One region of the Streptomyces sp. CNB091 genome, then DNA from elsewhere that is predicted to be linked to it. Evidence: riboswitches for the same ligand, from Rfam matches in the RefSeq annotation. Region 1 holds a riboswitch; each other region holds the start of a gene.
What was found. A riboswitch is a leader RNA that binds a small molecule or an ion and turns the genes downstream of it on or off. The one in region 1 is predicted to bind cobalamin.

Region 1 (6,709 bases):
CCGACATCCGTGAGGCGGCGGCGGCGATGGCGGAGTCGTGGTTGAGGATGGAGAGGATCACCGTCTCCAGCAGCACGCACTCGGCGAAGGAGCCCTCCACGCGCAGGATCGGGGAGCCGGGGAAGTAGACCTCGCCCTCCGGGTAGCCCCAGATGTCGCCGCCGAAGCGGTAGTCGGCCAGCCATTCGAGGGTGGGCTCGTCGACGATCTCCTGCTGCCGCAGGAAGCCGATCATCTCGTCGTCGAAGTGGAAGTTCTCCACCGCGTCCAGCACCCGGCCGGTGCCCGCGACGACTCCGTAGCGCCGCCCCTCGGGCAGCCGGCGGGTGAACGCCTCGAAGACCGAGTGCCGGTCGGCGGTGCCGGCCCTGAGGGCCGCCTGCACCATGGTCAGCTCGTACTGGTCGGTGAAGAGCGCGGTCGACGGAACGCCGACCCGTCGCCCGAGGTCCGCTGAGTTCATGGCTGGGATGCTACCCCCTATTCGTCAAAGTGACGAGATGTGGGGTCCGTTTATGCGCGGGACCCGCCCGGGTGGCAGCATGGGACAGGTGAGCGTTGCTACCCCGCTAGAGATCGAACGTCCCGATTCGGCCGAGGAGACCTTCGCGGTCCCCGAGCCGGACGTCCCGTGGGTGACGCTCGTCCACAATGACCCGGTCAACCTCATGAGCTACGTGACCTACGTCTTCCAGGCCTACTTCGGCTACCCGAAGGACAAGGCCCACCGGCTCATGATGGACGTGCACCAGAAGGGCCGCGCCGTCGTCTCCAGCGGGAGCCGCGAGGAGATGGAGCGCGACGTCCAGGCCATGCACGGATACGGACTGTGGGCCACCCTCACCCAGGACCGCAACTAGAGCCGCCCGGGCCCGCCCGACCGCCCCGCTCTCGCCCGCCCCGCCCTCCCCCGCCCCGTTCGACCCACCATCGGAGAATCCATGGCCGGCCATTTCGAGGCCACCCCAGGCGGCGGCGCGGCCGTCGCGCTCGACGAGGTCGAGATCTCCATCCTGCGCTCCCTCGCCGTCCAGCTGCTCGAACTGATCGGCCCCGGCGAGACGCCCGCCGACGGCGAGGACCCGCTCGCCGCCCTCTTCGCCGAGGGCCCCAGCAAGCCGCCGTCCGACCCGGCGCTCGCCCGGCTCTTCCCCGACGCCTACGGCGGCCCCGACCGGCCCGCCGAGGGCGGAAAGCCGGAGGAGGAGCTCCGTGAGCTGTCCTCCGAGTTCCGCCGCTTCACCGAGAACGACCTGCGCTCCGGCAAGCGCGAGGACGCCGTCACCGTCGTCCGCACCCTGGACGCGCTCTCGCCCGCCGGGGACGGCGGCGCCATCCTCACCCTCACCGGCGAGGAGTGCCGCAGCTGGCTGCGCTCCCTCAACGACCTGCGTCTGACCATCGGCACCCGGCTGGAGGTCTCCGACGAGGACGAGGGCGGCGAGGGCTCGCTCTACCGGCTCCCCGACGCCGATCCGCGCAAGCCGATGGTGATGGCCTACCTCTGGCTCGGCGCACTCCAGGAAACGCTCGTCGAGACGCTCATGCCGTAAAGCGGTAAAGCGGTAAAGCCGTGAACGCAGAGGGCGCCCGCCCGCCCGCCGTGCCGGGGCGGGCGCCCTCTGCGTTCGCTCAACGGACGCTCAGATCCGCATAAAGATCACACCAAATGATCCGGCCTTTTCGTGCCAGACAGAACCCCTTGCCCGCTTTTTCCTGTGTCGTGCGCCACAGAATGTCCCATCGTGTCCCGCGACGGCCGTGTTAAATCTTCACGACCGCCCGGGAACGCCACCCCTGTTCCCGGGGGCGCCACGAACCGGCCGAACGCCGGCGGCACTCCATCCATATCCGGGGGGATCAGGACCTGATCCGCGGCCTTGTGAGGCGCGGATCGGCGTGGAGAAAGGCGCACCACCATGACATCGGCGCAGGTCGACGAGGGACAGGCCGACAAGGGCCGGCCCGGCGGCGACGCCGGGGGATCCGGGACCAGTGGCGAGGGATACCAGCGCGGTCTGGGCGCTCGTCAGATCCAGATGATCGCCATCGGCGGAGCCATCGGCACCGGGCTCTTCCTCGGCGCGGGCAAAGCCATCGACCGGGCCGGACCCAGCCTCGTCCTGGCCTACGTCATCGCGGGCCTGGTCATCTTCTTCATCATGCGGGCCCTGGGCGAACTCCTCATGTACCGCCCGGTCTCCGGTTCCTTCTCGGAGTACGCCCGGGAATTCCTCGGCCCGTTCTTCGGATTCGTGACCGGCTGGACCTACTGGCTCTTCTGGGTCGTCACCGGAATCACCGAAGTCACCGCCGCCGCCACCTATATGACGTACTGGTGGAACATTCCGCAGTGGCTGTCCGCCCTGGTGTTCACCGTCATTCTGTACGGCGCCAACCTGATCTCCGTGAAGCTCTTCGGTGAGCTGGAGTTCTGGTTCTCCATGGTCAAGGTCACCGCGATCATCGGCATGATCCTGATCTGCGCGGGCGTCCTCACCGTCGGATTCTCCGACGCCGGCGACACCGCCACCGTCGCCAACCTCTGGAACGACGGCGGCTTCTTCCCCAACGGCATCACCGGCACGCTCATGACGCTCCAGATCGTCATGTTCGCCTTCCTCGCCGTGGAACTCGTCGGCGTCACCGCCGGGGAGTCCAAGGACCCCGGGACCGTGCTGCCCAAGGCCATCAACACCGTGCCGTGGCGCATCGCCGTCTTCTACGTCGGCGCGCTGATCATGATCCTCTCGGTCGTGCCGTGGTCCACCTTCAAACCCGGCGTCTCCCCGTTCGTGAAGGCCTTCGAGGAGATGGGGTTCAGCGTCGGCGCCGCCGTCGTCAACTTCGTCGTCCTCACCGCCGCGCTCTCCTCCTGCAACTCTGGCATGTACTCCACCGGCCGCATGCTCCGCGACCTCGCCCTCAACGGCCAGGGCCCCCGCGCCTTCACCAAGCTGACGAAGAACGGCCTGCCGCTCGTGGGCACCACGTTCTCCGCCGCCCTGATGCTCGTCGGCGTCGGGATCAACTACCAGTGGCCCGGCGAGGCGTTCAACTACGTCGTCTCCTTCGCCACCATCTCCGGCATGTGGGCCTGGATCATGATCCTGTGCAGCCAGATCCGCTACCGCCGCATGGCCGACGCCGGTCTGCTCCCGCAGTCCTCGTTCAAGGCCCCCGGAGCCCCGTACACGAGCTGGTTCGCGCTCCTGTTCATCGGCATGGTCATCGTCATGATGGCGATCGACGAGGACGCCAGGATCTCGCTCTACTGCGCACCCCTGTGGGCGCTCATCCTCTTCGTCTCCTACCGGGCGCTCCAGGCGCGCACCCCGGAGAAGAAGACCACCACCGAGCCCCACCACTGACCCGGGGGCGGGCCCCACACCGCCCCCTCCCGGACCGCCCCGGCCGCCCCAACGGCCGACGTGTCCAGCATGCGGCCCCTTCCGTACCACCCACCGGTACGGAAGGGGCCGCCCGCATATCCTGGCGCCATGCTGACCATCACCCAGACGCTCTACGACCAGATCGTCGCCCACTCCCGCGCCGACCACCCCGACGAGGCGTGCGGAGTGGTCGCGGGCCCGGCCGGGACGGACCGCCCCGAGCGCTTCATCCCGATGCTCAACGCCGCCCGCTCGCCCACGTTCTACGAGTTCGACTCGGCCGACCTCCTCAAGCTCTACCGCGCGATGGACGACCGCGACGAGGAGCCCGTGATCGTCTACCACTCGCACACGGCGACCGAGGCCTACCCCTCCCGCACCGACGTCACCTACGCCAACGAGCCCGGCGCCCACTACGTCCTGGTCTCCACCGCCGACACCGACGACGCCGGACCCTTCCAGTTCCGCTCGTACCGCATCGTGGACGGCGAGATCACCGAGGAAGACGTGCGGGTCGTCGAGGCGTACTGACCCACCAGGGACTCACGAGGGACCCACCAGGGACTCACGAGGGACCCACCAGGGACTCACGAGGGACCCACCAGGGACCCACCAGGGACCCAGCCAGGGACCTACGAGGGTGCCCCCGCAGGGCCCCCGCACGGGTCTGGCACACTGCTCCCAGACCCAACAAGGCAGCAGGAACCAGGAAGCCGGTGCGAATCCGGCACGGTCCCGCCACTGTGACCGGGCCCCCTCCCACGCGGACGACTCCCCAGCGGACGACGTCGCACCGGAGGGCGGCCCGGAAGTCAGGAACTGGCCCGCCGCCTTCTCGCATCGACCAGGGGACGCGGAAATCCCCCGGAGAGGCCTCGCCATGTCCCGGCGCACCCCCGCGCTCATAGCCGCCGCCGTGCTGCTCCCGCTCGCCCTCACCGCCTGCTCCTCCTCCGACGGCGACGCCGCCGCCACCGGGGACAGGGCCGTGGCGAAGAGCGACGGATTCCCGTACACCGTGAAGAACTGCGGTGTCACCACCACGTTCGAGGCCCCGCCGAAGCGCGTCGTCACCATGAACCAGCACGTCACCGAGATCATGCTGGAGCTGGGCCTGGCGAAATCCCTCGTCGGCACCGCCTACCTCGACGACCAGGTCCTGCCGAAGTACGCGGAGGACTACGCGTCCGTCCCGGTCATCGCCAAGGAGTACCCCTCCTACGAGCAGGTCCTCGCCACGAACCCCGACTTCGTCTACGGCGGGTACGCCAGCGCGTTCGCGGCAGGCGACGGGCGCGGGCGCGCGGCGCTGAAGAAGTCCGGCATCGAGAGCCGGCTCAACACCGAGAGCTGCACCAAGGGCGACCAGCCCATGGACACCCTCTACGACGAGATCCGCGAGCTCGGCCGCACCTTCGGCGTCACCGACCGCGCCGAGGCCTGGATCAAGCAGGCCAAGGCCGACAACGCCGCCACCGCCAAGAAGCTCGCCGGCCTGAAGCCCGTCTCCGTCTTCGTCTACGACAGCGGCGACAAGACCGCCTTCACCGCGGGCGGAGAGGGCATCGGCAACGAACTGATCGAGCGGGCCGGCGGCACCAACGTCTTCGCCGACCTCGACAAGCCCTTCGGCGACGCCTCCTGGGAGAACGTCGTCGCACGCAAGCCCGAGGCCATCGTGATCTACGACTACGGGGCCACCACCGTCGAACAGAAGAAGAAGCGCCTCCTCACCGACCCGGCCCTCGCCGACGTCCCCGCCGTCAAGAACAAGCGTTTCGCGGTCATGCCGCTCTCCGACGCCGTCCTCGGCGTCCGCGTTCCCGCCGCCGTCGGCAAACTCGCCGCCCAGCTCCACCCGGGGGCCACCACCCCGTGAGCTGCCGCACCCCCGCACCGCGGCGGCTGCTCCGCTACACCCTGGTCGTCGGCACCCTCGCCGCGCTCCTCGCCGCCGCCGTGCTCGCCGCGCTCGCCCTCGGCTCCGTCCGCATCCCGCCCGGCCAGGTCATCGACATCCTGACCGGGCAGGCGGACGCGAGCCCCTTCCGCACGATCGTCCTGGACGTCCGGCTGCCCCGGGTGCTGCTCGGCATCGTCGTCGGCGCCGGACTCGCCGTCATCGGCACCGTCCTCCAGGCCCTCGTACGCAACCAGCTCGCCGACCCGTTCCTCCTCGGCGTCTCCTCCGGGGCCTCCACCGGCGCGGTCCTGGTGATCGTCCTCGGCATCGGCGCCACCCTCGCCACCACCGTCACCATCCCCGCCGCCGCCTTCGTCGGGGCGCTGCTCTCGCTGCTCCTCGTCTACACCCTGGCGCGCGGTGGCGGCGGCCTCACCACCAACCGGCTCGTCCTCGCCGGGGTCGCCGTCTCCTACGTCCTCTCCGCCCTGACCAGCCTGATCCTGGTCACCTCCGCCCGCGCGGACCACCTCCAGGAAGTCCTCTACTGGACCCTCGGCGGCCTCGGCGCGGCCCGCTGGGACATGCTCGCGCTCCCCACGGTCACCCTGGCCGTCGGCACCGCCGTCCTCCTCACCCTGGCCCGCCCGCTCGACCTGCTCCTGGTGGGGGAGGAGGGCGCGACCGTCCTCGGCCTCGACACCGCCCGCTTCCGGGCCGCCGTCTTCGTCCTCGCCTCCCTGATGACCGGGGCGCTCGTCGCGTACAGCGGGGCGATCGGCTTCGTCGGGCTGATGGTCCCGCACATGGCCCGGATGGCCGTCGGCGCCGCGCACCGCGCCCTGCTCCCGGTCGTCGCCCTCGGCGGGGCGGTGTTCCTGGTCCTCGCCGACCTGGCCGCCCGGACGGTCGCAGCCCCGCAGGACATCCCCGTCGGCGTGCTCACCGCGCTGACCGGCGGCCCGTTCTTCCTCTGGATGCTCCGCCGCCGCCCCGAAGGAGCGCCCGTATGAAGACGCCACTCGTCGAGGGAGCCCGCGCGACAACTCCGTACGCCCGGGGAGCCCGTCCGACCGCTCCGTACGCCGGAGGAGCCCGCCCGACCGCTCCGTACGCCCGGGGAGCCCGCCCGACCGCTCCGTACGCCCGGGGAGCCCGTCCGACTGCTCCGTACGCCGGAGGAGCCCGCCCGACCGCTCCGTACGCCGAAGGAGCCCGCGCGACAACTCCGTACGCCCGGGGAGCCCGCCCGACCGCTCCGTACGCCCGAGGAGCCCGCCCGTGACCACCCTGCGCACCGAGGGCCTCTCGTACGGGGTCGGCGAAGGCCGCCACCTCGTCGACGCCGTCGACCTCACCGCCGCCGACGGCGAGACCGTCGGCCTCGTCGGCCCCAACGGCAGCGGCAAGACCA
Region 2 (6,709 bases), on a different contig from region 1:
GGAGACTGACCACGTCCGGGCGGCGGGCGGCGAGCTCGCGGGAGGCGGCCCAGGGGGCGATGGTGTCGTCCGGGCCGTGCAGGATCAGGGTCGGGGTGCGCAGGGAGGCGGGCGCCGAGGTCTCCAGCAGCGCGGCGGCGTTCATCCCGGTCCTGCCCTGGGCGGCGCGGACGGCGAGCGGCAGGAGGGCGGCCGGGACCCCGCGGGCCGCGGCCAGGGCGCGCAGGGTGACCTGCCAGTCCAGCACCGGGGAGTCGAGGACGAGGCCGCTGATCCGGTCGCGGAGCGGGGACTCGACCGCGGCGTACAGGGCCATGGTGGCGCCGGTGGACCAGCCGTGGACGATCACGTTGCGGGCCCCGTGGCGCAGGGCCCAGCGGACGGCGGCGTCGAGGTCGCGCCACTCGGAGGCGCCGAAGTGGCTGAGGCCGTCCGCGGGGCGGGGGGCTCCGGGGTCGCCCCGGTGGGCGAGGTCGAGCACGGGGAAGCTCTGTTCGTGGAGGAACCCCATCAGGTTCATGGGGTGGGCCCGGGTGGTGCCGAGGCCGTGCACGGTGATGACCCAGGTGTCGCGGGCGCCGGGGACGTACCAGGCGGGCAGGGTGCCCAGCTCGCCGGGGATCTCGACCTCCTGGTGGTCCAGGCCGAGGTCACCGCTCGGGTCGCCGTCGTACAGCGCGGGGGTGAGCCGCACTTTCGCGCCCGGTTCGAGGAGTCCCCGGCCGACGCTCTCCAGCCTGCGGACGACGGTGTCGGCGGCCTGGGAGGCCCCTTCGACGACGGGCCCGACGACCGCGTGGACGCCGGGCCCGGACAGGCCGTAGGTGCCGGGCCTGAGCGCCGAGAAGGACCGGGTCAGGGTGACCTGTCCGGCCGCCGTGGCGTGCACGGTGAGTCTGCGGTCGGCGGGGAGGGGACGTCCGGGCGTCGCTCTGAGGGCGACGTCGCTGGCGTACCGGCCGGCCGCGACCGCTGTCGCACCGACGCCGAGGATCGTGGTGACGGCCGTTGCCGTCGCGGTTACCGGGCGCACCGCTTCAGTGTCGTGGGGCGGGAGGCGGGCTGCCAGTGGGCGGGGCCGTCCGGGTCGGACGCGGGCCGGGGCCGGTCCGGGGCCGTGGCCCGGGCCCCGGTGGTCCACGGGGGTGCTCGGAGGCAGACGGGGGTCAGCCGGGCTGGCCGTATCCCTTGAGGGCTTCCGTCGCCTCGGCCAGCTGGGCCGCGTCGAGCAGGGACGGGGTGCGGCCGGGTAGGGAGCTCGCGGTGAGCCAGAGGCGGCAGAGCCACTCCAGTTGGGCGGTGCGCTCATAGGCCCGGTCGAGCGTGTCGCCGTAGGTGACGGTGCCGTGGTTGGCCAGCAGACAGCCGGTGCGGCCCTCCAGGGCGCCGAGCATGGCCTCGGCCAGTTCCGGGGTGCCGTAGCGGGCGTAGGCGGCGGTGCGGACGGGGCCGCCGAGGAGGGCGGCGGCGTAGTGGACGAGCGGCACCTCGGTGACGAGGGTGGAGACGGCGGTGGCGTGCACGGCGTGGGTGTGCACCACGGCGGCGGCGTCGGTGGAGCGGTAGACGGCCAGGTGGAGGGGGAGTTCGCTGGTCGGACCGAGGTCGCCGAGGACCTGGCGGCCTTCCAGATCCACGCCGACCGCGTCGTGGGGTCCGAGCCGGTCGTAGGGCACCCCGCTGGGCGTGACCAGGACCAGGTCGCCGACGCGGGCCGACACGTTGCCCGAGGTGCCGACGACCAGGCCGTCCGCCGCGCTGCGGCGGGCGGTCGCGACGACGTCCAGCCAGGTCCGGCCGACGGATTCCGAGTGCTGCTCGCTCATGGGGCGAGCGTAGGGGTCAAGAGGCGCAACCGGAACGTCACATGAGAGGTGACGGAGGTCTCTTCCGAGTGCCGAACAGCCGTTCAAAATGTTCGCCATCCAGTGGCAAAGAGCAGCCCACGCCCCGCCCCACAGGCACCATGCGGCCCCTCCCGGACACAAGCGGAGGGAGCGCACTCCGTTTGGAGTCACCGCAGCGCCCTGCCCAGTTCATCTTCCGTTCATCCAGGTTGCCTACGGTCCATGTGCCACTGACGTCGAACGATTGCCTGGGTAAATGGAACACATCACGCTGCTGCTTGCGATTGTGGTCGTGACAGCTCTCGTGTTCGATTTCACGAACGGTTTCCACGACACCGCCAACGCGATGGCTACGACCATCTCGACCGGCGCTCTGAAGCCCAAGACAGCGGTGGCGATGTCCGCCGTTCTCAACCTGATCGGCGCGTTCCTGTCGGTGGAGGTCGCCAAGACGATCTCCGGCGGGATCGTCAACGAAGACGGCATCAGAACCGAGGTCATCTTCGCGGCGCTCGTCGGCGCCATCCTGTGGAACCTCCTGACCTGGCTGGTCGGCCTGCCCTCCAGCTCCTCCCACGCCCTGTTCGGCGGACTGATCGGCGCCGCCGTCATGTCGGCCGGCTGGTCCTCGATCAACGGCGGCACCGTCGTCACCAAGGTGCTGCTGCCCGCGATCGCGGCCCCCCTGGTCGCCGGTATCGCCGCGATGCTGGCCACGCGGCTGACGTACCGGATCAACCGGAACGTCACCGACGAGGGACAGCTCAAGTCGACCGCCAAGGGCTACCGGACCGGACAGATCGCCTCCGCCGGTCTCGTCTCGCTCGCCCACGGCACCAACGACGCCCAGAAGACGATGGGCATCATCACCCTGGCGCTCGTCACCAGCGGTGTCCTGGCCCCCGGCTCCAACCCGCCCATGTGGGTCATCGTCTCCGCCGGTGTGGCCATCGCGCTCGGCACCTACCTCGGCGGCTGGCGCATCATCCGCACGATGGGCAAGGGACTGACCGACCTCCAGCCGCCGCAGGGCTTCGCCGCCCAGACCAGCGCGGCGACGGTCATCCTGGCCTCCTCGCACCTCGGCTTCTCGCTCTCCACCACCCAGTCCTGCTCCGGTGCCGTCATGGGCGCGGGCCTCGGCCGCAAGGGGGGCGTGGTCCGCTGGTCCACCGCCACCCGGATGTTCGTCGCCTGGGGGCTGACGCTCCCGGCGGCCGGTCTGATCGGTGCGGGCGCCGAGTTCCTGACCAAGCAGGGCCCCTGGGGCATCGCCGTCACGGCGGTCATCCTGGTGGGCGGTTCGTTCGCCATCTGGCTGGCCTCGCGCCGCCAGCCGGTCGACCACACCAACGTCAACGACACGGACGGGGAGGGCGAGCCCCAGGGCGTCGTCACCACCGCCATGGCGGCGGTCCAGCCGCCGCCCGTCGGCGGCCCGGCCGCCGACCTCGCAACCACCATCCCGGCCCCGGCCTCGGCGCCCGACGACCCGGCCCGGCCGCCGGCCAAGGTGTAAGGACAGATCCGCATGAAAATCGACTGGGCAGCTCTCGCCTCCGTCTTCGGTGTCAGCCTTGTGGTCACCGTCGCGCTGGTCGGCCTCTTCACCCTGGGCATCGTCGCCCTCTCCAAGCAGTCCGCCACGGCCGGAAGCAACGCCGCCGGCGGGTCGGTCGCGCTGGCGCGCACCGGCGCGTACGCCTGCTTCGCGGCGTGCGTGGCCGCGGTCACGTACGGGATCTACCTGATCGTCGCCTGACCCCGTACCCCGCACCCCTTCGGGCCGGACACACTCTCGTGTGTCCGGCCCGATGTGTGTCTGCGCACAGTGGAGCCCCGCAGGTCAACAGCGAGTTGACGGCTGTTCGCGGGGCGTGGTGGACTGCCGGAGCCATTTACGGCGACAGCAGAGGAAGCCGGTGCGAATCCGGCGCGGTCCCGCCACTGTCACCGGGGAGCGCTCCCCCACACCGGAACGTCACGGCCCGCTCACGTGGGCTGGAAGGCCGGGGGAACCGCGGATCCGGAAGCCAGGAGACTCTCGTCGCCGGTCACGTCGTACCAGGGCGCGGACCCTGAGTGAGGACATACGCCATGCCCGGCCGCCGTGTGCCCCTTCCTGTGCCCCCCACGACAGGCCCTCGCGCCGGAACACCTCTCCCCGCGACCGGCTGAGCCATGCGTGCCGACCGCGTTTTCGCGTACGGCGCCACGGCCGGGCTGATCGCCGACGCCCTGTTCGGCGACCCCCGCCGGGGCCACCCCGTCGCCGGGTTCGGCCGCGCCGCCGCGCGGGTGGAGTCCCTGCTGTGGCGTGACGGCCGGGGGCGGGGCGCGCTGCACACCCTCGTCTGCGCCGGAGGCGCCGTGGGGGCCGCAGCGCTGACCGCGCGCGCCGTCCGGGGACGCCCCGCGCTCGCCGTCGCGCTGACCGCCGCCACCGCCTGGTCCGTCGTCGGCGGGACGTCACTGGGGCGGGAGGCCCGCGCCATCGGCGGCGCCCTGACCGCCGGGGACCTGGAGGTGGCACGGGAGCGCCTGCCGCGTCTGTGCGGGCGCGATCCCCACTCCCTGGACGGTCCGGCCATCGCCCGCGCGGTCGTCGAGTCGGTCGCCGAGAACACCTCGGACGCCGTCGTCGGCGCGCTGGTGTGGGGGGCGATCGGCGGGGTGCCGGGGCTCGTCGGCTTCCGGGCGGTGAACACGCTCGACGCGATGGTCGGCCACAAGTCGCCCCGCTACCGCCGTTACGGCTGGGCCTCGGCCCGTCTGGACGACCTCGCCGGGTGGCCCGGCGCCCGGCTGACGGCCGCGCTGGCCGTGGCGGGCGGCGGGCGGCCCCGGGAGGCCGTACGCGCCTGGAGGGCGGACGCGGGGCGTCACCCGAGCCCGAACGCGGGGCCGGTGGAGGCCGCGTTCGCGGGAGCGCTCGGTGTGCGGCTGGGCGGGACCCTGGCGTACGCGGGGCGCGTCGAGCACCGGCCGGTGCTGAACGGGGAGTCCGGGCGGGACGTGCGGGGCGCGGACATCGAACGCGCGGTACGGCTGTCGCGCCGGGTGAGCGCGCTGGCCCTCGGCGTGTGCGTGGCGGGGCGGATGGTCGCGGGCCGCGTGGTCGCGCGACGGTCGCTGGCAGGGCGGCAGCGGGGTCGGGGGCGGTCATGAACGGTCCGGCACGGAACGCGGTACGGGAACGGGAGCGGGCATGAGCGGCGGGCTGCTGGTCGCGGGGACCACATCGGACGCGGGCAAGAGCGTCGTCACGGCGGGCATCTGCCGGTGGCTGGTGCGCCGGGGCGTGAAGGTCGCGCCCTTCAAGGCCCAGAACATGTCCCTGAACTCCTTCGTGACCCGGCAGGGCGCGGAGATCGGCCGGGCCCAGGCGATGCAGGCGCAGGCCGCCCGGGTGGAGCCGACGGCCCTGATGAACCCGGTGCTGCTGAAACCCGGCAGTGACCGGTCCAGCCAGGTCGTGCTGATGGGCAGGCCGGTGGGAGAGATGAGCGCCCGGGGGTACCACGGGGGGCGGCAGGAAGCGTTGCTCGGGACGGTGACGGACTGTCTTCAGGAGCTGAGGGCCACGTACGACGCGGTCATCTGCGAAGGAGCCGGGTCCCCGGCCGAGATCAATCTGCGGCGCACGGACATCGTGAACATGGGGATCGCGCGGGCCGCGAGGTTCCCGGTCCTGGTGGTCGGGGACATCGACCGGGGCGGGGTCTTCGCTTCCTTCTTCGGTACGACGGCGCTGTTGAGCGCGGAGGACCAGGCGCTCGTCGCGGGCTATCTGGTGAACAAGTTCCGGGGCGACGTCTCGTTGCTGGAACCGGGCCTGGACATGCTGTACGGGCTGACCGGGCGGCGGACGTACGGGGTGCTGCCGTACGCGCACGGGCTCGGCATCGACGAGGAGGACGGTCTGCGGGTGTCCCTGCGGGGTGCGGTGCGGGAGTCGGTCGTGGCTCCCCCGCACGGCGAGGACGTGCTGCGGGTGGCGGTCTGTGCCGTGCCGCTGATGTCGAACTTCACGGATGTGGACGCGCTGGCCGCCGAACCGGGCGTCGTCGTGCGGTTCGTGGACCGGGCGGAGGAGCTGGCCGACGCGGACCTGGTGATCGTGCCCGGGACGCGCGGCACGGTGAAGGCGCTGACGTGGCTGCGCGAGCGGGGCCTCGCGGACGCGCTGGTGCGGAGGGCCGCGGAGGGCCGGCCGGTGCTGGGGATCTGCGGCGGGTTCCAGGTGCTCGGCGAGCGGATCGAGGACGAGGTGGAGTCGCGGGCCGGCGTCGTGGACGGGCTCGGGCTGCTGCCGGTGCGCGTCCGCTTCGACCGGGACAAGACGCTGGCGCGGCCGGTCGGTTCGGCGCTGGGCGAGCCGGTGGAGGGGTACGAGATCCACCACGGGGTGGCCGATGTGCGGGGCGGGGAGCCGTTCCTCGACGGGTGCCGGGTGGGGGCGGTGTGGGGGACGCACTGGCACGGGTCTCTGGAGAGCGACGCGTTCCGGCGGCGGTTCCTGGTGGAGGTGGCCCGGGCCGCCGGGCGGCGGTTCGTGCCGGCGCCGGACACGAGTTTCGGGGTGCTGCGGGAGGAGCAGCTGGATCGGCTCGGGGATCTGGTGGAGGAGCACGCGGACACGGACGCGTTGTGGCGGTTGATCGAGGAGGGTGCGCCTGCGGGGCTGCCGTTCGTGCCGCCGGGGGCGCCCGCCTCGCCGGGGGCCGACGCGGGTACGGGTGCGGGTGGTCCGGCGAGCCGGGGCGCTGCCCCGGACCCCGCTCCTCAATCGCCGGAGGGGCTTGATTGTGCCGGGCCAACGCCCCGGGGGCTCGGGGAAGCAGCTGTTGTTCATGTCGACC
Region 3 (6,709 bases), on a different contig from region 1:
TCCAGGCCGATCTTGCTGTACTCCATGGGCGCGAACGCGGGCGTACGGGCCAGCCAGGTCAGCCCCTCCGCCCCCTCGGGCCGGGAGCGCAGCAGATCCAGCAGGACCTCGGCGCCCGACTGGCCCGAGCCGACGACGGTGATGTGGCGGGCGGCCAGCAGCCGGTTCCGCTGGGAGAGGTAGTCGGCGGAGTGCAGCACGACGGCGGCCGGGTCCTGGACCAGCTCCCGCAGCGGTTCGGGGACGTGAGGGGCCGTGCCGACGCCGAGGGCGAGGTTGCGGGCATGGGTGAGCCCGGTGGTGAGCGTCTCCCCGTCGGGGCCCAGCCGGGTGAACTCAACGGCGAACGCGGCCTGTCCGGGGTTCCAGGCCACCGTGTCGACCCGGTGGCCGAAGCGGATGGCGGGAAGCTCGGTACTCACCCAGCGCAGATAGTTGTCGAACTCGGATCGGTGGATGTGGAGTTGCTCGGCGAAGTAGAAGGGGAAGAGCCTGCGGCGGATCTTGAGGTAATTGAGGTAGGACCAGGGGCTGGTGGGCTCGACGAGGCTCACCAGATCGGCCAGGAAGGGCACTTGCAGAGTCGCGCCCTCGATCAGCAGCCCGGGGTGCCAGTGGAAGGCCGGGCGCTGTTCGTGGAAGACGGTGCGCAGCCCGGGGACGCCGTCGGCGAGCGCGGCGAGAGAGAGGTTGAAGGGCCCTGCCCCCACTCCCAGCAGGTCGAGGGGCGGTGTGCGCGGTCCGGGCGTCATCGGGTTCCTCCGGCGGGGGTCGCTGGATCGGCGGTGGGTCGTCCCGGGCGCGTCCCGCGCGTCATGGCGACAGCCTCTCCGCCACGGGGGCATCGGTGCCCCCGGCCGCCTCGGCTTCGGCCACCGCACGGTCCGCCGCCGCCGTGACGAGGTCGAGCAGGGGCAGCAGGTCGGCGGTGGCAGCGTCCGGGTGCAGCAGGGTGGCCTTCAGCCACAGGCGGCGCCGGCCGTCGCCGTCTTCCGCCACCGCGCGGCCGAGGACGGCGCGCCCCTCGGCGAGCAGAGCACGGCGGACAGCGGCGACCACGGCGTCGCCCGCCTCGTCCGGCAGCACGTCGGCCACCGCGGGGCGGAACAGCACGGTGCTGATCCCGATGTCGCCGGGGCGGCGGCGCAACGCGGGGCGGGCGTCGACGGCCCGGCCGAGCTCCTGTGCCGTACGCACGCAGTGCTCCACCAGTTCGCCGAGCCCTCGGCGGCCGAACGCCCGGAAGGTGACCGCCATCTTCAGGGCGTCGGGGCGCCGGGTGGTGCGGATCGAGCGGCCCAGCAGGTCCGGGAGTCCGGCCTCGGTGTCGTCGTCGGCGTTGAGGTAGTCGGCGCGCAGGGACAGCGGCGCGAGCATTCCGGCGTCCGCGACGGCCAGGGCTCCGGCGGCGACCGGCTGCCAGCCGAGTTTGTGCAGGTCGAACGTTACGGAGGCGGCGTGCTCCAGGCCCGCGAGCAGCGGGGCCAGCCGCTCGCTGAACAGCAGCGGACCGCCGTAGGCGGCATCGACGTGGAGCTGGGCCGCGTGCCGCTGCGCGACACGGGCGATCTCCGGCAGCGGGTCGATGCGCCCCTCGTCGGTGGTGCCCGCGGTGGCGACGACCAGCAGCGGTGCACCGGCGAGGGCGGCCAGCGCGTCGTCGAGGGCGGCCGGGTCGATCCGGCCGTCGCGGCAGACGATGACCACGGGGGCGGGCAGACCGAGCATCCATGCGGCGCGATGGACGCTGTGGTGGGCGTTGACGCCGGTCACCACCCGGAGGGCGCCGGGGGCTGCCCGCTCCCGGGCGAGAAGCAGGGCCACCAGGTTGGACTCGGTGCCGCCACTGGTGATGAGGGCGTCGGGGGCGGGGGCCGTCGGGTGGACCAGGCGGGCCAGTGCGGCCGTGGTCAGCTCTTCGATCACGCCGGCGGCGGGCGCCTGGTCCCAGGAGTCCATGGAGGGGTTGAGGGCCGCCCCGGCCAGGTCCGCCGCGACGGCGACGGCGAGCGGCGGGCAGTGCAGATGGGCGACGCAGGCGGGGTCGGCCGGATCGGCGGCCCCTTCCGCGACCGCGCGGACCAGGTCGCCGAGAGCGGCCTCGGGACCGATGCCCTCCTCCGGCAGGACCGGGGTACAGAGGGCGAGGGTGCTCCGGGCCACGGCCTCGGGCCCTCCGGCGGGCAGCGGGCCGCCTCGGGCCGGGACGGCCTTCTCCAGCGCGTCCAGGACGATCGCGGTGAGGGCCCGTAGCCGGTCCGGCCCGTGCGCACCGCCCGCGACGAGGCCTTCCCGGGGCCCTTCCGGTCCGGGAGCCGGCTGCGTACCGTCGCTCACACCCCACGCTCCGCGGGGAGTTCGCAGGACGGCAGGTCCTGAGCACGCAACATGGCGAAGTCCTTCGGTCGGAGTGCGCGGCGGGTCGTGCGGGTGTGCCGCCCCGCGCGCGGGGCGGCACCGGTCGCGGAAAGATCCACAACCGGGTATTCGCTGGTTAGGCTAACCTAACTCCGACCGCGCCAAAGAACGCGTTGCCGTCGTAGGGGTGACCCACCGGCGTCCGAACTACCGTTCCCCCGAGCGTAGTCGGGACGGAGCCGACGGCCCATGCCGACGCGAGTGCGGCAGCCCCCGCCCGCCTGCGCAGACGCGTCGAGCCGGGGCCTCGGCCGGGGGCGCCCTCTCCGGAGCCGTACGGGCAGGGCCCGGTGCGGGAGCGCTGGTGACCGCCTCCCGCACCGGGCACGGATCACGCCGCTTCGGTGGGCAGCTCCGCGCGGATCGCCCGCGCGGCGGCGACCAGGTTCTCCAGGGAGGCCCGGGTCTCGGGCCAGCCGCGGGTCTTCAGGCCGCAGTCCGGGTTCACCCACAGGCGTGTCGCCGGGATGGCCTCAAGTCCTTTGCGCAGCAGGGACGCCGCCTCCTCGGTGCTGGGGACGCGCGGGGAGTGGATGTCGTAGACGCCCGGGCCCGCCTCGCGGGGGTAGCCGTGGGCGGCCAGTTCGCGGGCGACCTGCATATGGGAGCGGGCCGCCTCCAGGCTGATGACGTCGGCGTCGAGGTCGTCGATGGCCTGGACGATGTCGCCGAACTCCGCGTAGCACATGTGGGTGTGGATCTGGGTGTCCGGACGCACCCCGGAGGTGGCGAGCCGGAAGGACTCCGTCGCCCACTCCAGGTACGCGGCGTGCTCGGCCGCCCGCAGCGGCAGTGTCTCGCGCAGCGCGGGCTCGTCGACCTGGATCACCGAAGTTCCGCTCGTCTCCAGGTCGTTCACCTCGTCGCGCAGGGCGAGGGCCACCTGGCGGGCGGTGTCGCCGAGCGGCTGGTCGTCGCGGACGAAGGACCAGGCGAGCATGGTGACCGGGCCGGTGAGCATGCCCTTGACGGGGCGTGCGGTCAGCGACTGCGCGTACGTCGTCCAGCGCACCGTCATCGGCCCGGGGCGCGAGACGTCGCCCGCGAGGACCGGCGGCCGGACGTACCGGGTGCCGTAGGACTGCACCCAGCCGTGCTGGGTGGCGAGGTAACCGGTGAGCTGCTCGGCGAAGTACTGGACCATGTCGTTGCGTTCGGGCTCGCCGTGCACCAGGACGTCCAGTCCGGCCTTCTCCTGGAAGGAGAGGACCTCGCGGATCTCGTCCTTGATGCGCTCCTCGTACCCGGCCTCGTCGATCCGCCCCGCCCGCAGGTCGGCGCGCGCGGTGCGCACTTCGGTGGTCTGCGGGAACGAGCCAATGGTGGTCGTCGGCAGCAACGGCAGCCCGAGGTGGGCACGTTGGGCGGCGGCGCGCTCCGGGTACGGCTGGGAGCGGCGGCCGTCCGCGTCGGTGACGGCCGCCGTACGGGCGCGGACAGCCGGGTCGCGGGTGAGCGCGGCGTCGGTGCGGGAGGCCAGGTCGGCGCGGTTGGCGGCGAGTTCGGCCGCGATGGCGTCCGTGCCGCCGCCCAGACCGCGGGCCAGGACGACGATCTCCTCGGTCTTCTGCTGGGCGAAGGCGAGCCAGCGGGCGATCCCCGGATCGACGCCCTGCTCGGCGGCGGCGTCCAGCGGGACGTGGAGGAGGGAGCAGGAGGCCGAGACGTCGACCCGGCCGGCGAGGCCGAGGAGGGTGCCGAGGGTGGCGAGCGACTTCTCGTAGTCGTTGATCCAGATGTTGCGGCCGTTCACGACACCGGCGACCAGGCGCTTGCCGGGCAGTCCGCCGGCCGCCGCGAGGTCGTCGAGGTTCCCCGCGCCGGACTCGGTGAAGTCCAGGGCCAGCCCGTCGACGGGGGCCTTGGCCAGGACCGCCAGCGCTTCGCCGAGCCGCCCGAAGTAGGAGGCGACCAGCAGTCGGGGCCGGTCGGCGTGTCCGCCGAGCTCGCGGTAGGCGTGGGCGGCGGCGTTCAGCTCGGCCGGGGTGCGGTCCTGGACGAGTGCGGGTTCGTCGAGCTGCACCCAGGTGGCGCCCGCCGCGCGCAGGTCGGCGAGGACCTCGGCGTACACGGGAAGCAGCCGGTCCAGGAGGGTCAGCGGCTCGAAGTCCGCCGCCGCCCCGGGGGCCGCCTTGGCGAGCAGGAGATAGGTGATGGGTCCGACCAGCACCGGCCGGGGCGTCAGACCGAGGGCCAGCGCCTCCTGGAACTCCGAGACCTGCTTGGCGGAGTCGGCGGCGAACTCCGCATCCGGGCCCAACTCCGGGACCAGATAGTGGTAGTTGGTGTCGAACCACTTCGTCATCTCCAGCGGGGCGACGTCCTGCGTGCCCCGGGCCATGGCGAAGTAGCCGTCGAGGGCGTCGGCGTCGACGGCCTCGCGGTGCCGCTCGGGGACGGCGCCGACCATGACGCTGGTGTCCAGGACATGGTCGTAGTACGAGAAATCACCGGTCGGCACCTCGTGGACCCCGGTCTCGACGAGCCGCTGCCAGGTCCCCCGGCGCAGCTCGGCGGCGGTCTCCCGGAGGGCGTCGGCGTCGACGCGGCCCTTCCAGTAGCCCTCGATGGCCTTCTTCAGTTCACGGTTCCGGCCCTGGCGGGGGTAGCCGTACACGGTGGCCTGTGCTGCCGCGGCTGCGGGCTTCGCTGTCACGTGACTCTCCTTCGCGAGCGTGTCTGCGGGACAGACCCCGGGACGGGACGCGGACGCGGAGGGATGACGCACCGGGCGGAGACCGGGACACGTGGAACCGTGTCCGTCCGCCCGGTGGTTACGCCGACCCGCCCACGAGGTCACCGAGATCTCCGCACGCGAACGGTCGCGTGCGGGCAACGGGCAGGTCTTCGGACTCGCGGGCACGTCTGCCGGGGCAGACACCTAATGACCGTCGCTTCCCAGACCCGGCCGGGCCCAGTGCGTATGACGGCGGTCGTTCCCACTCACCGCTGCGGGGCAGTCCCGGATTCCCACCGGGTTCCCTCTTACGACACCCTGCCTGGCGGACAGGGCGAACCAGCTGCGCCGATCAGCCTAAGCGGACGCCCGGCCCGCGCACACCGTTGTTCACACTTCGGATGGTGACGTGGGACACGGGTCGGTGAACTCCCCCGACGCCGGCTCGGACTCCGTCACGGCGGGACGCCGCGCCGGGCCACGCCCGTTCTCCGCTCGTTCGGCCGTTCGTCAACCGCGTGCTGACCACCGGTCAGGTCGGGCGCGTCCACTGGACGTGACAGTGACACAGATGTAACCGAATGGCGTAGGGACTGCGGAACCACCGAGCGTCACAAGCCGTTCTTCTTCCCACTACACGGCCGCCGACCCACGGCGAGGCCGACCGAGGAAACGGAATACGCCAGATGAAGAAGACAGTCGGGTGGGCCCAGGACGGCGACGACTGGACGATCACCGTGAACGGCACGCTGTATCGCGCGATCGAACGACCGGCGGACGGCCGGGTGCACGACTACCTGGTGCGGGGCGACGACCTCACCGCCGAATGCCCGAGCCTGGGGCACGGGCTCGGCGTGATCAGGGCGCATGAGACCCGGCGCTGACACCCCTGGCACTCCCCCACACCCCTGACGCCCCTGTTGGTCCGACGACGGGGTGCGGAGGCCCTCGCCGCCCGCGCCTCGACGTGGACCCGTCAGTCATCGGCCGTCAGCCACCGGCCGTCAGCCACCGGCCGTCAGGCATCGGCCGTCAGTCGCCGCCCGCGCCGGGCGGTCGGCTCAGCAGGTAGGTGTCCATGATCCAGCCGTGCCGTTCACGCGCCTCCGCACGCAGCCCGCTGATCCGGCCGGCCACCTCGTCCAGCGGGCCGGAGACCAGGATCTCCTCCGGGGTCCCGATGTAGGCGCCCCAGTGGATCCACCATCCCCTGCCCGTCAGCTGCGTGAAGCTCTCATGTCCGTCGAGCATCACGACAAGGTCGCAGTCCTCGGGGAATCCCTGGGCGAGACGTCGCCCGGGGGTGATGTGGATGGGGCGGCCGACCCGGTTCAGGGTGACGCTGTGCCGGGCGGCGAGGGCGGAGACACTGCTGATGCCGGGGATCACCTCGTGACTGAATTCCACCGTTCCGCGGCCTCGGATGTCGTCGAGGATCGCGAGAGTGCTGTCGTACAAGGACGGGTCGCCCCACACGAGGAAGGCTCCGCACTGCCCCGGTGCGAGCTCCTGGACGATCAGGCGTTCACAGATGTCGGCGCGGCGGTGGCGCCAGTCGCGCACCGCCGAGGTGTAGCGCCCGGCGTCCTGCTGGGTGCGGTCCCGCCACGGGTC

Region 2: linked by a shared signal. The riboswitch ahead of D581_RS0113275 (cobalamin biosynthesis protein) and the one ahead of D581_RS0117345 (ABC transporter substrate-binding protein) in region 1 are both predicted to bind cobalamin.
Region 3: linked by a shared signal. The riboswitch ahead of metE (5-methyltetrahydropteroyltriglutamate--homocysteine S-methyltransferase) and the one ahead of D581_RS0117345 (ABC transporter substrate-binding protein) in region 1 are both predicted to bind cobalamin.

What each region holds. Positions count from the first base shown of each region.
Region 1 is NZ_KB898998.1:133,607-140,315, forward strand. It holds gene D581_RS0117320 (nicotinate phosphoribosyltransferase) at 1-463, opposite strand, end outside; gene clpS (ATP-dependent Clp protease adapter ClpS) at 543-860, shown strand; gene D581_RS0117330 (DUF2017 domain-containing protein) at 942-1,553, shown strand; gene D581_RS0117335 (amino acid permease) at 1,920-3,371, shown strand; gene D581_RS0117340 (M67 family metallopeptidase) at 3,501-3,923, shown strand; cobalamin riboswitch at 4,044-4,234, shown strand; gene D581_RS0117345 (ABC transporter substrate-binding protein) at 4,273-5,271, shown strand; gene D581_RS0117350 (iron ABC transporter permease) at 5,268-6,308, shown strand; gene D581_RS0117355 (ABC transporter ATP-binding protein) at 6,577-6,709, shown strand, end outside.
Region 2 is NZ_KB898995.1:337,059-343,767, reverse strand. It holds gene D581_RS0113295 (alpha/beta fold hydrolase) at 1-1,033, opposite strand, end outside; gene D581_RS0113290 (class II aldolase/adducin family protein) at 1,167-1,826, opposite strand; gene D581_RS0113285 (inorganic phosphate transporter) at 2,104-3,366, shown strand; gene D581_RS0113280 (hypothetical protein) at 3,379-3,609, shown strand; cobalamin riboswitch at 3,761-3,890, shown strand; gene D581_RS0113275 (cobalamin biosynthesis protein) at 4,029-5,015, shown strand; gene D581_RS0113270 (cobyric acid synthase) at 5,056-6,709, shown strand, end outside.
Region 3 is NZ_KB899014.1:119,752-126,460, reverse strand. It holds gene D581_RS0133465 (lysine N(6)-hydroxylase/L-ornithine N(5)-oxygenase family protein) at 1-752, opposite strand, end outside; gene D581_RS0133460 (pyridoxal phosphate-dependent decarboxylase family protein) at 814-2,337, opposite strand; gene metE (5-methyltetrahydropteroyltriglutamate--homocysteine S-methyltransferase) at 2,750-5,074, opposite strand; cobalamin riboswitch at 5,240-5,454, opposite strand; gene D581_RS0133450 (hypothetical protein) at 5,782-5,979, shown strand; gene cobF (precorrin-6A synthase (deacetylating)) at 6,128-6,709, opposite strand, start outside.